3 regions of the Pseudomonas sp. GW821-FHT09D08 genome follow, and region 2 is predicted to be linked to each of the others. Evidence: riboswitches for the same ligand, from Rfam matches in the RefSeq annotation. Region 2 holds a riboswitch; each other region holds the start of a gene.

Region 1 (4,798 bases), on a different contig from region 2:
TGCGCGTTCTGGTTTTCAGCGTTCGGCAGCGATAGCCGCATCCAGACCAGGATTGTTCTGCACATGTCGACCTCAGCCCGCCTGCTCCTTATTCTCTGCGCCGCGCTTATCAGCGCCTGCGCCAGCCGGCCGCCACCCGCTCCCGTTGCGGTCAAGCCCAAGCCGGTATTCAACTATTCCACCCAGAATTTCTCGCCTGCGGCCGAAGACGTGCTCTTTCGTGCACTGGGCCTGGTCGGCACGCCTTACCGTTGGGGCGGCAACACGCCGGACTCGGGGTTTGATTGCAGTGGCCTGATCGGCTTCGTCTTCCGCGACGCCGCCGGCATTTCCCTGCCGCGCACCACTCGCGAACTGATTGTGATGCGCGCCCAGGATGTCAGCGAGCAGAACCTGCAGACCGGCGACCTGCTGTTCTTTGCCACCGGTGGCGGTTCCCAGGTCAGCCACGCCGGCATCTATGTGGGCGAAGGCCGCTTTGTGCACGCGCCGCAGACCGGCGGTACGGTCAAGCTGGACACCTTGTCCAAGGCGTATTGGCAGAATGCCTATCTGAGCGCCAAGCGTGTGTTGCCAGCAAACCTGGCACGTAATCCCTGAACCAAATGTGGGAGGGGGCTTGCCCCCGATAGCGAAGCATCAGTCACAGTATCTGTGCCTGACCCACTGCTATCGGGAGCAAGCCCCCTCCCACATTGGTTTTGTGATGCTTCTGGGGGCGTTTATTTAGCGGCCGACACCCGCCACACCTTATTCCCCACATCATCCGCCACCAGCAAATCCCCTTGCTGATCGATCACCACGCCCACCGGCCGGCCCATGGCGTTCTCATCTTTATCGAGAAACCCGGTCAGCACGTCCACCGGCTGCCCTTTAGGCTGGCCTGCCTCGAACGGTACGAAGATCACCTTGTAGCCACTGTGGGGCTTGCGATTCCACGAGCCATGCTGGCCGATGAACGCGCCGTTGCTGAACGGCGCCGGCAGTTTGCTGCCCTCGGCGAACGTCAGGCCCAAAGACGCGGTGTGCGGCCCTACCGCATAGTCCGGCACGATTGCCTTGGCCACCAGGTCCAGGTTCTGCGGCGTGACGCGTACATCCACATGCTGGCCGTAATAGCTGAAGGGCCAGCCATAGAACCCGCCATCCTTGACCGAGGTGATGTAGTCCGGCACCAGGTCGCTGCCGATCTCGTCGCGCTCGTTTACCGCCGTCCATAGCTTGCCGCTCTGGGGTTCCCAGGCCATGCCGTTAGGGTTGCGCAGGCCGGAAGCGAAAATGCGCTGCTGGCCGCTGGCGCGATCCACTTCCCAGATAGCCGCCCGGCCCTGTTCCGCCTCAAGACCGTTCTCACCGACGTTGCTGTTGGAGCCGACGCTCACGTACAGCTTGCTGCCGTCCTTGCTGGCGATCACGTTCTTGGTCCAGTGATGATTCAGGGGGCCGCCCGGCAGGTCGACCACCTTGGTGCCAACTGCCTTGATCGCGGTTTCGCCCGCTTGATAGGGGAAGCGCAGCAGCTTGTCCGAATCGGCGACGTACAGGTCATTGCCGACCAGTGTCATACCGAAGGGCGAGTTGAGGTTTTCCAGGAACACCGTACGGGTCTCGGCAACACCATCGTGATCGGCGTCGCGCAGCAGGGTAATGCGATTGGGGCTCGGTACACCGGCACCGGCGCGGCCCATGACCTTCTCCATGACCCAGCCGCGAATGCCCTTGGAATCATCCGGCTTGGGCGGCGCATTGGTTTCTGCCACCAGCACATCGCCATTGGGCAATACATACAGCCAGCGCGGGTGATCCAGGCCTTCGGCGAACGCCGCCACTTGGGTGCCGGCCGCTGCCGTTGGCTTCACGCCCTCCGGCCAGCCGATAGCCGGGGCAATGTTCACCGTGGGAATCAGGGTTTTGTTCGGCTCCGGTAGCTGCGGCGACGGCCCGGTGCCGTCGGACACCTGCAGGGTGGAGCTTTCACCGCAGGCGGCGAGGGTGCCGGCGAGCATGATGAGCAGGGCGAGTCTGGTTTTATGCATGGTGTTCTCCTTGATACCTGTAAGGGTAGAGGAGGGCGCTGGTGCGATGGTTCAAGTGCAAGGCCAGCTTTAATTGACGCTCCACCCCCAACCCACTAACCTTCGCGGCTTGTTCCAGGTGCTCTGTGACCCATGGGTCGACCGAGTGAAACAGGGAAGCCGGTGAGCGAGCGCACTTGTACACAGTGCTGCCGCGATTCCGGCGCTGCCCCCGCAACGGTAAATGAGTCAAGACGGTGCCTTTTGCCACTGTATCGCCCGCGATATGGGAAGGCGCGCCGTCGGCGTGTTCGCTCTGTCGATGAGCCAGCGCACCACTCATGAGCCCGGAGACCGGCCTGGATCATCCAACAGCATCACGGTGGGCGATGCTTGGCTGTCTGTTTTTTCCTGCCTGCCGTTTTTGTCCAGCCCCAATGGAGAGCTGCCATGACCGATACCCCCGACCGCGACGAACGCCACCTGGCGCGCATGCTGCGCAAAAAAGCCGTGATCGACGAGCGCATCGCCAATTCCCCCAATGAGTGTGGCTTGCTGCTGGTGCTGACCGGCAACGGCAAAGGCAAGAGCAGCTCGGCATTCGGTATGCTCGCGCGCGCCATGGGCCACGGCATGCAGTGCGGTGTGGTGCAGTTCATCAAGGGGCGCAACAGCACCGGTGAGGAGTTGTTCTTCCGCCGCTTCCCCGAGCAAGTGCGTTTCCACGTGATGGGCGAAGGCTTCACCTGGGAGACCCAGGACCGCCAGCGCGATATCGCTGCCGCCGAAGCCGCCTGGGCCGTGTCCCGTGAACTGCTGCAAGACCCCACCATCGGCCTGGTGGTGCTGGATGAGCTGAACATCGCCCTCAAGCATGGTTACCTCGACTTGGACCAGGTCCTCAGCGACCTGCAAGCGCGTCCGCCGATGCAGCACGTGGTCGTCACCGGCCGTGGCGCCAAGCCTGAATTGATCGAAATGGGCGACACCGTCACTGAAATGGGCATGCTCAAGCACGCGTTCCAGGCCGGTATCAAGGCACAGAAGGGCGTCGAACTTTGAATCAGCCCCGTCACTGCCCGGCCGTCCTGATCGCCGCACCGGCGTCCGGCCAGGGCAAAACCACCGTCACCGCCGCGCTGGCCCGTTTGCACCGCAACCTGGGGCGCAGGGTACGCGTGTTCAAATGCGGCCCGGATTTCCTGGACCCGATGATCCACGAGCGCGCCAGCGGTGCGCCGGTGTATCAATTGGACATGTGGATGGTGGGCGAGCAGGAAAGTCGTCGGCTGCTGTGGGAAGCGGCGGGTGAGGCCGACCTCATCCTGATCGAAGGCGTGATGGGCCTGTTCGATGGCACACCGTCCAGCGCCGACTTGGCGCGGCATTTCGGCGTGCCGGTGCTCGGTGTGATCGACGGCACCGCCATGGCCCAGACCTTTGGCGCCCTGGCCCTGGGCCTGGCGCGTTATCAGCCGGACCTGCCGTTTGCCGGGGTACTGGCCAACCGCGTCGGCACCCTGCGCCATGCGCAGTTGCTGGAAGGCAGCCTCACCGAAGGCTTGCGTTGGTATGGCGCCCTGTCCCGCGAAACCGGGATCGAACTGCCCAGCCGCCATTTGGGCCTGGTGCAGGCCAGCGAGCTGAATGACCTCGACGTGCGCCTGGACGCCGCCGCCCAGGCCCTGGGCAGCAGCTGCGAAGTCGCATTGCCGCCGCCGGTGACCTTCGCCGCGCCGGAAGTGATCGAGGCCGAGCCGTTGCTGGCCGGTGTGCGCATTGCGGTGGCCCGTGACGAAGCCTTCGCCTTCACCTATGGCGCCAGCCTCGACCTGCTGCGGGCGATGGGGGCCGAGTTGCACTTCTTCTCGCCGATCCATGATCGCCAACTGCCCGAGGCCGACAGCCTGTATTTACCCGGCGGTTACCCGGAATTGCACCACCAGGCGCTGTCGCAAAACACGCCGATGCTTGACGCCATTCGTAACCACCATGCCGCCGGCAAACCCTTGCTCGCCGAGTGTGGCGGCATGCTCTACCTGTTGGATTCGCTTACCGATGTCGACGGCACCCGCGCCGAGCTGGTCGGCCTGCTGCAAGGCGATGCGGTGATGCAAAAGAAACTCGCGGCCCTGGCCCTGCAAAGTGTCGAGCTGCCGGAAGGCGTGCTGCGCGGGCACACGTATCACCATTCCCTGACCAGCACCGAGAGCCAGCCGATTGCCCGTGGCCTGAGCCCGAACGGTGGGCGCGGTGCCGAAGCGGTGTTCCGGCAGGGGCGGATGACGGCCTCTTACGTGCACTTCTATTTTCCGTCGAATCCGACGGCGGTAGCCGCGTTGTTTGCCCCGGACCGAGCTGAAACCCCATCCACTGTGGGAGGGGGCTTGCCCCCGATAGGGCCATGACCGACAACGCTTTCCCCCAGGCCGACCGCGACGCCGTCTACCGCGCCATCGCCGAACGCCGCGACATGCGCCACTTCAGCGGCGGCAGTGTCGCGCCCGAATTGCTGCATCGCCTGCTCCAGGCCGCGCACCAGGCCCCCAGTGTCGGCCTGATGCAGCCTTGGCGGTTTATCCGCATCAGCGACCGCGCATTGCGCAGCCGGATTCAACAGTTGGTGGAAGAAGAACGCGTGCGCACCGCCGAGGCGTTAGGCGAGCGCTCCGATGCGTTCATGAAGCTCAAGGTCGAAGGCATCCACGACTGCGCCGAAGTGCTGGTGGCGGCGTTGATGGATGATCGCGAGCGCCACATCTTCGGGCGGCGCACCTTGCCGG
Region 2 (4,798 bases):
CACCCAGTACGCCGAGACGTGCATCGCCTACTGCAAGCCCGGTGAAGAGAAACCTGAAGACACCGCCCTGGGGCTGAAAAGCTTCACTGCGTATATCGACAACTTCAGCGAAGCCTTCCTGGACGATGCCGTGGTCGATTACGCCACCGACCGCATGGGCGGCCAATTGACCATCAAGGCGCCCAACGCCAAGGTGCCTAACGTCAATGCCGACAGCCCGGTCAACGAGCGCATCAACTACTACCTGCAAACCGAGATCAACCCGGGGCTGGCCAGCCATGGCGGTCAGGTGAGCTTGATCGATGTAGTGGAAGACGGGATCGCCGTATTGAAATTCGGCGGCGGCTGCCAGGGTTGCGGCCAGGCGGACGTGACCTTGCGTGAAGGCATCGAGCGGACCCTGCTGGAGCGTATTCCGGAGCTCAAGGGCGTCCGTGACGTGACAGACCACACGCAGAAAGAAAACGCCTACTACTGAGTAAGGCGTTCACTGCGAACAAAAAACGGCGCCCGTGAGCGCCGTTTTTTATTGTTAAAATTCAAGCAGTTATGCCATCTATCTAACAAGTAGGATTAAGTGTGGGAGGGGGCTTGCTCCCGATAGCGGTGCCTCAGTCGACTCATGAGCAGGCTGACACACCGCCATCGGGGGCAAGCCCCCTCCCACATTTTGTTTTGTATTTAGCTATTTAAATCAATGGATTGCTTTGATTTTTTGAAGTAAATAATCAAGGCCGATAAAGGTGCGCATGCCCGGCCCGATACAACGACGACTCACTGAAACTGTCACTCGCCAGTACTCGACCCACCACAATCAACGCCGTACGCCGAAAGCCCTTGGCGGCGACTTTGTCGGCAATATCGCTGAGCGTGCCGACCGCCCAATCCTGATCCGGCCATGTCGCCCGGTGCACCACGGCAATCGGGCAGTCCGCGCCATAGTGCGGCAGCAGTTCGGCGACGATCTTCTCCAAATGATTGACCCCCAGGTGAATCGCCATGGTCGTGCCATGTCGGGCCAGGCTGTCGAAGTCTTCCCCGGCCGGCATGCGGGTTTTATTGGCGTAGCGGGTCAGGATCACGCTTTGGGCGATGTCCGGCAGGGTCAGTTCGGTCTCCAGCAAGGCTGCGCAGGCGGCCACCGCCGTGACGCCGGGAATGATCTGAAAGGGGATGCCCAACTCACGCAAATAACGGATCTGCTCGCCAATCGCGCCATACAGGCTCGGATCGCCGGAGTGCACCCGTGCCACGTCTTGGCCATTAGCGTGGGCGGTCTTGATCAGTTCGATAATCTGTTCCAGGTGCAGTTCAGCGCTGTTGACCACTTGTTGCGCCTGATGACCTTCCAGCACCGCCGCCGGCACCAGTGAGCCGGCATAGATGATCACCGGGCAACTGCGGATCAGGCGTTGGCCTTTGACGGTGATCAATTCCGGATCGCCGGGGCCGGCGCCGATGAAGTAGATGGTCATGGAGAATTCCTGTGGAAAAACGGGCGAGCATGAAGATTGCTCATGATCGGGAATGGCGATTATCGGGATTTTAGCCGGCGCAGGCCAATGCAAAGGTGGCCTGGGCGGTTTTCTGGCGGGTGATCATCAAGCGGGCAGGGCCGCCGCAGAGCTGTTCGGCCAGGGCTAGGGCGGCACTTTCGGCGACGCCGTAACAGCCGGTATGGGCAAACGCGACCGCCGATTTGTGGCTCAGCCGGGCTTCGTAAACGGCCAGTTGCCCGGCGCTGAAGCACTGCAAGGGCAGGTCGAGCAGTCGGGCCAGGGCGAGTAACCCTGGCTCGTTCTGTTTACGGTCGATGCTGGCCAGTGCGGTGACACGCTGGCGCTCGACCCCGCCCTCGGCCAGGGCGCTGTCGAACAGGCCCAGCAGGGTGTCTACATCACAACCCCGCTGGCAACCCAGGCCGACCACCAGGGTCATGCCGAGTATTGATCGTCGCGGTTACGGCGGAACAACCAGGCACTGATCAGGCCCAGGGCCAGCCAGAACGCCACGTTGGTCAACTGCGAAGCGATCTTGAACTGCGCTTCGAGGGCTTCCGGCGCCAGCATCGAATGGGTTTCCGGCTGCGGTGCACCGATCACATGCGGCACCACCAGGATCGCCGCGCCCAAGACTTTCAGCAGCCAGTTGCGACCAAACACGATCAGCGCAATCCCGGCCGCCGTGGAAGCAGCAGTGCCGATCCACCAGATTTGCCGTTGCGCCAGGTCGGCGGCGGCAGTGCCCGGCAGCTCCGGCGGCAGGCCCAGGGTGGGCGCCAGCACAAAAGTCGCGTAACCGGCCAGGCCCCACAGCAAGCCTTGGGCCGTGCGGGTCGGTGCGCGCAGGGTGTAGAGGCCGGCCAGCATCAGGGCGAAGCCGACGGCCACCACCAGGTTGCCGCCGGTGGTCGACAGCACGCGCTGCCAGCCGTCTTCCGGCTCCCAGGCTTCGGCGTCGTGGGAGTGTGCAGCGGCGCCAGCGGCGTGCTCATGCACGACTTCGGTCGCGGCCGGGGCTTTTTCAAAGGTTTCCGCCTGCAGAATCAGCGGAGCGACCCAGAAGCTTTGCAGCAGGGTCAGCAGCAGGGCGGCCAGCAAGCCGGTGAACCCTGCGGTTTGCGCAATACGCTTGATCATGTCGGCAGGCCTCAGTGGCACGGGAACGCGGCGCTGTGGCGGGTATCGTGGGCAGCGTTGTGCACCGCCTCGATATGGGAGAAACCGGCGAAATACACCAGGCACGCGCCAAGGATCGACGCGCCGATGGCGGCGGTCAGGCGTTGGCTGAGGGTGGCGGAGCTGCTGGCGGTGTGCGAGGTGCTGCTGATGATCGACATGGCGCGTCCCTTTCAGGTGTCAGGGTGACACGAGCGCATGCAAACCCCGCGAGCCAGGCACGCAGGGTTTTAACAGCGCCCGCCCACCGCGGGTTTGTTATTCGATGTTATTCGGGCCGGTCTCCGGGCTTGCGAGGGACACTGGGTCTATAAAACGTCGCCTTCCCATGCCGTACAGGCACAGTGGATCTGACGCTTCACTCGCTTACCGTTGCGGGGGCAGCACCGGACTCGTCATGACGCCATGACTCACCGGTTTCCCGTTTCACCCTGTGAAGGGCACCCGAAACAAGATGTGTAGGAGAGCATGGGCCGGGGACGGTAGTCAAATGCGGCGAGCCCCTGTAGCCTTGCACCCTCGAGGTTCTTCGGCCCAGGCCGAAGCTAAGAAGGGAACGCGGTCCAAGCCGCGGCTGCCCCCGCAACTGTGAAGGGTTTATCTGACTGCCACGCCACTGCCACTGCGGCGGGAAGGCGCAGTCGGCGCCGGTCGCAAGACCCGCAAGCCCCAAGCCAGGAGACCTGCCTCGCCACCGATTTTCCAATTCAACCGGGCGGGGTGATCCGGTGACGAAATCCGCTTCTGCGCGCCGCAGGGCCCATCGTCCCGTATGCCCGCCCCAAAGGGCATCCGATGAAAACACTGGCCAAACTCCCCGTCACCATCGTTACCGGCTTCCTTGGCTCGGGCAAGACCACCTTGCTGCGCCATATGCTCGACAACGCCCAGGGCCGTCGCATTGCGGTGATCGTCAACGAATTCGGCGAACTGGGCATCGACGGTGAGATCCTCAAGCAGTGCTCCATCGGTTGCACCGAAGAAGAGGCCAACGGCCGCGTGTACGAGCTGGCCAACGGCTGCCTGTGCTGCACCGTGCAGGAAGAGTTCTTCCCGGTGATGCGCGAACTGGTTGCCCGTCGCGGCGACCTCGACCATATCCTCATCGAAACCTCGGGCCTGGCCCTGCCAAAACCCTTGGTACAGGCCTTCCAGTGGCCGGAAATCCGCAGCGCCTGCACGGTTGATGCGGTCATCACCGTGGTCGACAGCCCGGCCGTGGCCGCCGGCACCTTTGCCGCGTTCCCGGATCAGGTCGACGCCCAGCGCAAGCTCGACCCGAACCTGGACCATGAATCGCCGCTGCACGAGCTGTTTGCCGACCAGTTGGCCAGCGCCGACCTGGTGATCCTCAATAAATCCGACCTGATCAGCGCCGAAGACCTGGCCCGTGTGCGCCTGGAAGTCGCCGAAGAACTGCCGCCGGCGGTGAAGATCATCGAAGCCAGCAGCGGTCGCCTGCCGTTGGACGTATTGATCGGCCTGGGCGCGGGGTCCGAAGAACATATCGACGCTCGCCATAGCCACCACGATCATCACCACGAAGGTGAGGAAGATCACGATCACGACGCCTTCGATTCCATCTCCATCGACCTGCCCCAAGCCGACGAAGCGCTGCTGCTCGACGCCCTGAACCAATTGGTGGTTCAGCACGGCATCCTGCGGGTCAAGGGCTTCGCCGCCATCCCGAACAAGCCGATGCGCCTGCTGATCCAGGGTGTGGGTACGCGTTTCGACAAGCACTTCGACCGTGCCTGGGGCGCCGACGAAGCGCGCATCACGCGGCTGGTGCTGATCGGCCAGGAGCTGGACGCGGCGGGCCTCGAAGCGCAACTGCGCGCCGCCCTCAGCGTTTAACCCATGCACCTGCTCAGGACTCAGCCCGGTGGTTTCGTCGCGGACGACAATATTGCCGACCTTGGCCAAACGCCCGCCGAACTGGTGATCCTGTGCAGCGGCGATTCCAGCCTGGCGCTGCTGGCCGAAGCGGCCCAGCAGTTGCCCGAGGATTACCCCAGCCTGCGCCTGGCCAACCCTATGCAGGTGCAGAACCACGCCTCGGTCGATTTGTATGTCGATGAGGTGCTGCGCCACGCCAAGGTCATCCTGATTTCCCTGCA
Region 3 (4,798 bases), on a different contig from region 2:
GCCCGACGATGAGCTTGCCGCGCGAGGGATCAAGCGTTACCGAGTCGACCGTCACCCCGGTTTTCCCGACCGCATAGAGATGAAAGACGTGCAGGTTGGGCAGAGCGTGCTGTTGCTCAATCACGTCAGCCAGCCGGCGCATTCGCCGTACCGTGCGTCGCACGCGATTTTCATCCGCGAGGGGGCGACGCAGGCTTTTGACGCGGTTAATCAGGTGCCGGAGGTGATGCGAATCCGGCTGCTGTCCCTGCGGGCATTTTCCGAGGAAGGCATGATGGTGGATGCAGATGTCGTGGAAGGGCTGGTGATTGAGCCCTTGATTGAGCGGATGTTGGCCAATCCCGAGGTCAGCTACATTCATGTGCATAACGCCAGGCAAGGGTGTTATTCAGGGCGGATAGATCGGGTACCGGCTTAAGCCGGCAGACGGCCCATATGCGCAGGCCTCTGTAGATCCTAATGTGGGGATGTCCTGTTCAGTTAGACCGCAACCGCAGTATCTGCGCCCCATCGAACGGGTCCGTCAGGTAATGCGCCTGCACCCCGAATGTCTCCTGTAGTCGCTGTGGCGTCAGCACCTCCAGCGGCTTGCCCAGCGCGACCAGGCGCCCACGGTCCAGCACGGCCAGGCGATCGCAGGTCAGCGCCTGGTTCAGGTCATGCAGGGCGATGAGGGTGGTCACCGGCAAGCCTTGCACGCCTTTCAAAATCGCCAGTTGATGCTGGATATCCAGGTGGTTGGTCGGCTCATCCAGCAACAGGATCTGCGGCCGTTGCGCCAGGGCACGGGCGATGTGCACGCGTTGGCGCTCGCCGCCGGAGAGGCTGCGCCAGGCGCGGTGGCTCAGGTGGGTGGCGTCCACATCATGCAGGGCCTGGCGCACGATGGCGTCGTCGCCGCCGGACCACGGGCTCAGCGCCGACAGCCACGGTGTACGGCCCAGCGCCACGGCGTCGAACACGCGGATGGCGTCGTCGGTGTCGGCCTGTTGCTCTACCACCGCCAGCTGTTGGGCGATGGCGCGGCGGGACAGGTCGCCCAGGCGCTGGCCGCCCAGGCGCACGTCGCCGCTGGCCGGTGTGCGCAGGCCGGCAAGCAGTTTGAGCAGGGTGGATTTGCCGGAGCCGTTGGGCCCGACAATCCCCAGGGTTTCCCCCAGTTGCACCTCCAGGTGGATATCGCGCAGCAATTCCGCCTCACGCACCTTGAAGCCCAGGCCGGTGCAACTCAGTACGCTCATCGCGCATTCCTCCGGCCAATCAGGATCAGCGCAAACACCGGCGCGCCCACCAGCGCCGTCACCACGCCGACCGGGATCACCTGGCCTTTGATCAAGGTGCGCGACAACACATCGGCCGCAATCAAAAATAACGCGCCGCCCAGCGCACTGGCGGGCAGCAGGCGCGAATGCCCGGTGCCGAGCAGCAGGCGCACCGCGTGGGGGATCACCAGGCCGACAAAGCCGATGGAGCCGACAATCGACACCATCACCGCCGTCACCAGCGCCGCGCACCCCACCAGCACAACCTGCACACGGCGCACCGGGATGCCCAGGGACGCGGCCGAATCCGTGCCGAAGGTGAACGCATCCAACGCGCGACGATGCCACAGGCACACCGCCAGGCCGGTGACCGCCACCGGCACCGCCAGCCACACCGACGGCCAGCGCACGCCGCTGAGGTTGCCCAGCAGCCAGAACATGATGCCGCGCGCCTGTTCGGAACTGGCGGACTTGGTGATCAGGAACGCGGTAAGTGCATTGAACAGCTGCGACCCGGCGATGCCCGCGAGGATGATCTGCCCGGTGCCGCTGGACGAACCGCTGGCCCGCGCCAGCAGGATCACCAGGGCAAACGCCGCCATCGCGCCGACAAAGGCGCCGGCCGACAATGAAATCAGCCCGCCGCCCACGCCCATCAACGCCACCAGCACCGCGCCGGTCGAAGCCCCGGCGCTGATGCCCAGCAGGTACGGATCGGCCAACGGGTTGCGCAGCAACGACTGCAAAATCACCCCGCAGGTGGCCAGCCCCGCACCGCAGGCGGCGGCCACCAGGGCACGGGTGAGGCGGTAGTTCCACACCACGCCTTCATCGATGGGGTCCAGCACGTAACCGGCCGCCCACAGTTTGTTGGCGAGCACCTGCAGCACCACCTGGGGCGAGATGGCGGTTTCGCCGATGGCCACGCCGGCGAGCACGGCGATCAGCAATAGCGCCAGGGCGAGTAAGGTCCGGATCATTGCGGCAGGTCGTAGCCGTCGATGGCCGTGGCCAGGTGTTCAAGGCCGTCGAACATGCGGATGCTGGCCTGCAGCGCCAGGGCGTCGAGGATGATGATGCGGTTGTTTTTCACCGCGTCCATGTTGCGCGTGACCGGGTCGCTGCGCAGGAAGGCGAGTTTCTTTTCATGGTCGTCGGCGGGGTAGCGGCGGCGGTCCATGCGGGCGATCACCAGGAAGGTCGGGTTGGCCTTGGCGAGGGTTTCCCAGCCGACGGCGGGCCATTCTTCATCGGATTGCACCACGTTGTGCAAACCGAGGGTTTCGAGCATGAACTCCGGAATGCCCTTGTGGCCGGCCACGTAGGGGTCGCTGGCCAGTTCGGCGCTGGAGAACCACACCAGCGCGCTGGCCTGCTTGAGGCCTTTGCTCTGCACGGTGGCCACGGATTGGGCCAGGCGCGCCTGGAGCTCATCGTTCAACTGTTGGCCGCGATCCTGTACATCGAAAATCTGCGCCAGCTGGCGGATGCTCTTGTAGATCGTCTCGATACGGAACGGCTCCAGCCGCGTGCCGTCGGCGCCCACCAGGTTGTCCTTGCCTTCGCAGTCGGAGGGCAGCAGGTAGGTGGGGATCTTCAGGTCGTGAAACTGCTCGCGGGTGCCGACCACGCCTTGCGGGCCTACCACCCATTCCAGCTCGGCGGCCACCAGTTGCGGGCGCTTGGCGATCACCGCTTCAAAGCTGGGCTCGTTGTTGGCCAGGCGCTCGATGCCGTCGTTCTGCGCCTTGAACTGCGGCAACACGCTGTTGAACCACAGCGAGGTGCCCACCACGCGGTCAGCCACGCCGAGGGCATAGAGCATTTCGGTGGCGGCCTGGCCGATGGTCACGCTGCGCGCGGGCGCCTGCGGGAAGGTGAGGGTGCTGCCGCAGTTTTCCAGGGTAAGCGGGTACTGAGTTGGCGCGGCGTGGGCCAGGGCGCAGAAACCCAGGCCGCTGATCAGGGCGGTAACGCGTGGCAGCATGAGGCGATCTCCGTGTGGACCGTACGTGGAAACAGGGCAGGTACGGTTCGGAAATACGCCCTCGACCGCTGCCGAACGGGCAGGCAAGGATGCCCTTCCCGGACACCCCGCCGGTTAGTGATTACTGGGCCGGCAGGTCTCCTGACTGATGCGTCGTCGCCACGCTCCGGCCTTCCCGGACGCGGTCCAGTGGCAGTGGGGAGCAGGCTCGGCACCTACAGTTGCGGGGGCAGTTCCGATTGACGCGGTGTACCGCGCTTCGGATTCCCTATTAGTCCCGTTCGGGAACCGGCGCGGTATGGTAGTTGATTAGGGCCAGGCGATACAGCCCGAAGGGGGCCCGGTCAGAGACGAATATCCTCGGGGCCGCGGATCAGCGCTTCAATTCGCGTGCCCGTGGCGCGCTCTTCGTTGCTGAAGCCGTCGTAGTCCGCCAGGTTGGCGAAGCGGATGCCGGTCAATTGTTCGATCTGGATCACGCTGCGCTGGTAGGTCCTGACCTGGCCGAACATCAGGTCGAGCTGACCCAGCTCGCGGCTTTGGTCGATCATATAGGCGCTGGCGGAGGGCTTGCCGTCATCGCTGAGGTAGGCCACCACTTTCCAGAACGCCTTGGGGATTCTGATGCCACGGTAAAGGCGGTCGTCGTCGGCGAACACCGGGCCGCTGAACACCGTTGCCCGGGCTTTCCAACGCTGCGTGTTATTGAGGATGTAGTCCTCCAGTTCCAGCCAGGTCTTCTGGTTGAACCCGCTCATCTGCGGCGAGCAGTTGGTGAAGTGGAAGGTGTCGAGGTTGGCGGTGTTTGCCGCGTCGCCCCAGTTGGGATCCTGGCGCCGTACCAGGTGGCCGCGATCCAGGCCATTGCTGGCATAGAGCTCTTCGCCCACCTGGGCGCTGATCGGCAGGCGCCCATCGTAGGCCCAGGTGTCGTTGCTGCGGACTATCTCCACATGCTGCCCGCCATCGATATTGACGCCCACGTAGAGCGCCAGTCGTCGGGAACGGGACATCGTCACCGAGAAATGCGTGTAGTCCAGGCGCAGCGGTTGGACGTCGTCCGCCAATGCCTCAGCGGCGGTGGGCCAGGGCACTGCGAAGCTGCTGAGAAAATCCTCGGCGTAGCCGCGTCGGTCCTGTAGGTCCTTGGCCGCGGTGACACGGGGCGTCGTCGCCCGGGCTTCCATCAGGGTGGGATTGGTCGCGATCAACGGGCGCAGATCGGCGAGTCGTGGGCGGTGCGCAAGATCGATTTTGGCTTTGCGGGCTGGCATGGGTAAGTCCTCCTTGGATAAACACGACTGCAACATAGATTGATGACAATTGATGACACGGGTTAACCCTGGGGGGCTATCCTCAAACGGTTACCGGAGCTACACCATATGCCAACAGGGAGCCAGCCAATGTGTGATCGCCACCACCGTAACCCGATTTTCTGCCTGATCCCGCCGTATATGCTCGACCAGATCGCGCGTCACGGTGATAAGGCCCAGCGCGACATCGCGCTGCGCACCCGCGCCAAGGACAGCACGTTCCGTTCGCTGCGCAT

The links. A riboswitch is a leader RNA that binds a small molecule or an ion and turns the genes downstream of it on or off. The one in region 2 is predicted to bind cobalamin.
Region 1: another riboswitch for cobalamin. It lies ahead of cobO (cob(I)yrinic acid a,c-diamide adenosyltransferase); the one in region 2 lies ahead of AC07OP_RS02205 (CbtB domain-containing protein).
Region 3: another riboswitch for cobalamin. It lies ahead of AC07OP_RS30060 (ABC transporter substrate-binding protein); the one in region 2 lies ahead of AC07OP_RS02205 (CbtB domain-containing protein).

What each region holds. Positions count from the first base shown of each region.
Region 1 covers NZ_JBWKOX010000007.1:241,329-246,126, reverse strand. The annotation lists gene AC07OP_RS15435 (C40 family peptidase) at 64-600, shown strand; gene AC07OP_RS15430 (PQQ-dependent sugar dehydrogenase) at 723-2,036, opposite strand; cobalamin riboswitch at 2,136-2,392, shown strand; gene cobO (cob(I)yrinic acid a,c-diamide adenosyltransferase) at 2,466-3,077, shown strand; gene AC07OP_RS15420 (cobyrinic acid a,c-diamide synthase CobB) at 3,074-4,423, shown strand; gene bluB (5,6-dimethylbenzimidazole synthase) at 4,420-4,798, shown strand, end outside.
Region 2 covers NZ_JBWKOX010000001.1:536,214-541,011, reverse strand. The annotation lists gene nfuA (Fe-S biogenesis protein NfuA) at 1-478, shown strand, start outside; gene cobM (precorrin-4 C(11)-methyltransferase) at 729-1,475, opposite strand; gene AC07OP_RS02215 (cobalamin biosynthesis protein) at 1,546-1,938, opposite strand; gene AC07OP_RS02210 (CbtA family protein) at 1,935-2,639, opposite strand; gene AC07OP_RS02205 (CbtB domain-containing protein) at 2,651-2,839, opposite strand; cobalamin riboswitch at 2,937-3,141, opposite strand; cobalamin riboswitch at 3,184-3,383, shown strand; gene cobW (cobalamin biosynthesis protein CobW) at 3,474-4,535, shown strand; gene cobN (cobaltochelatase subunit CobN) at 4,539-4,798, shown strand, end outside.
Region 3 covers NZ_JBWKOX010000032.1:11,523-16,320, reverse strand. The annotation lists gene AC07OP_RS30075 (DUF1203 domain-containing protein) at 1-418, shown strand, start outside; gene AC07OP_RS30070 (ABC transporter ATP-binding protein) at 477-1,241, opposite strand; gene AC07OP_RS30065 (FecCD family ABC transporter permease) at 1,238-2,242, opposite strand; gene AC07OP_RS30060 (ABC transporter substrate-binding protein) at 2,239-3,249, opposite strand; cobalamin riboswitch at 3,364-3,557, opposite strand; gene AC07OP_RS30055 (DNA/RNA non-specific endonuclease) at 3,594-4,523, opposite strand; gene AC07OP_RS30050 (M4 family metallopeptidase) at 4,653-4,798, shown strand, end outside.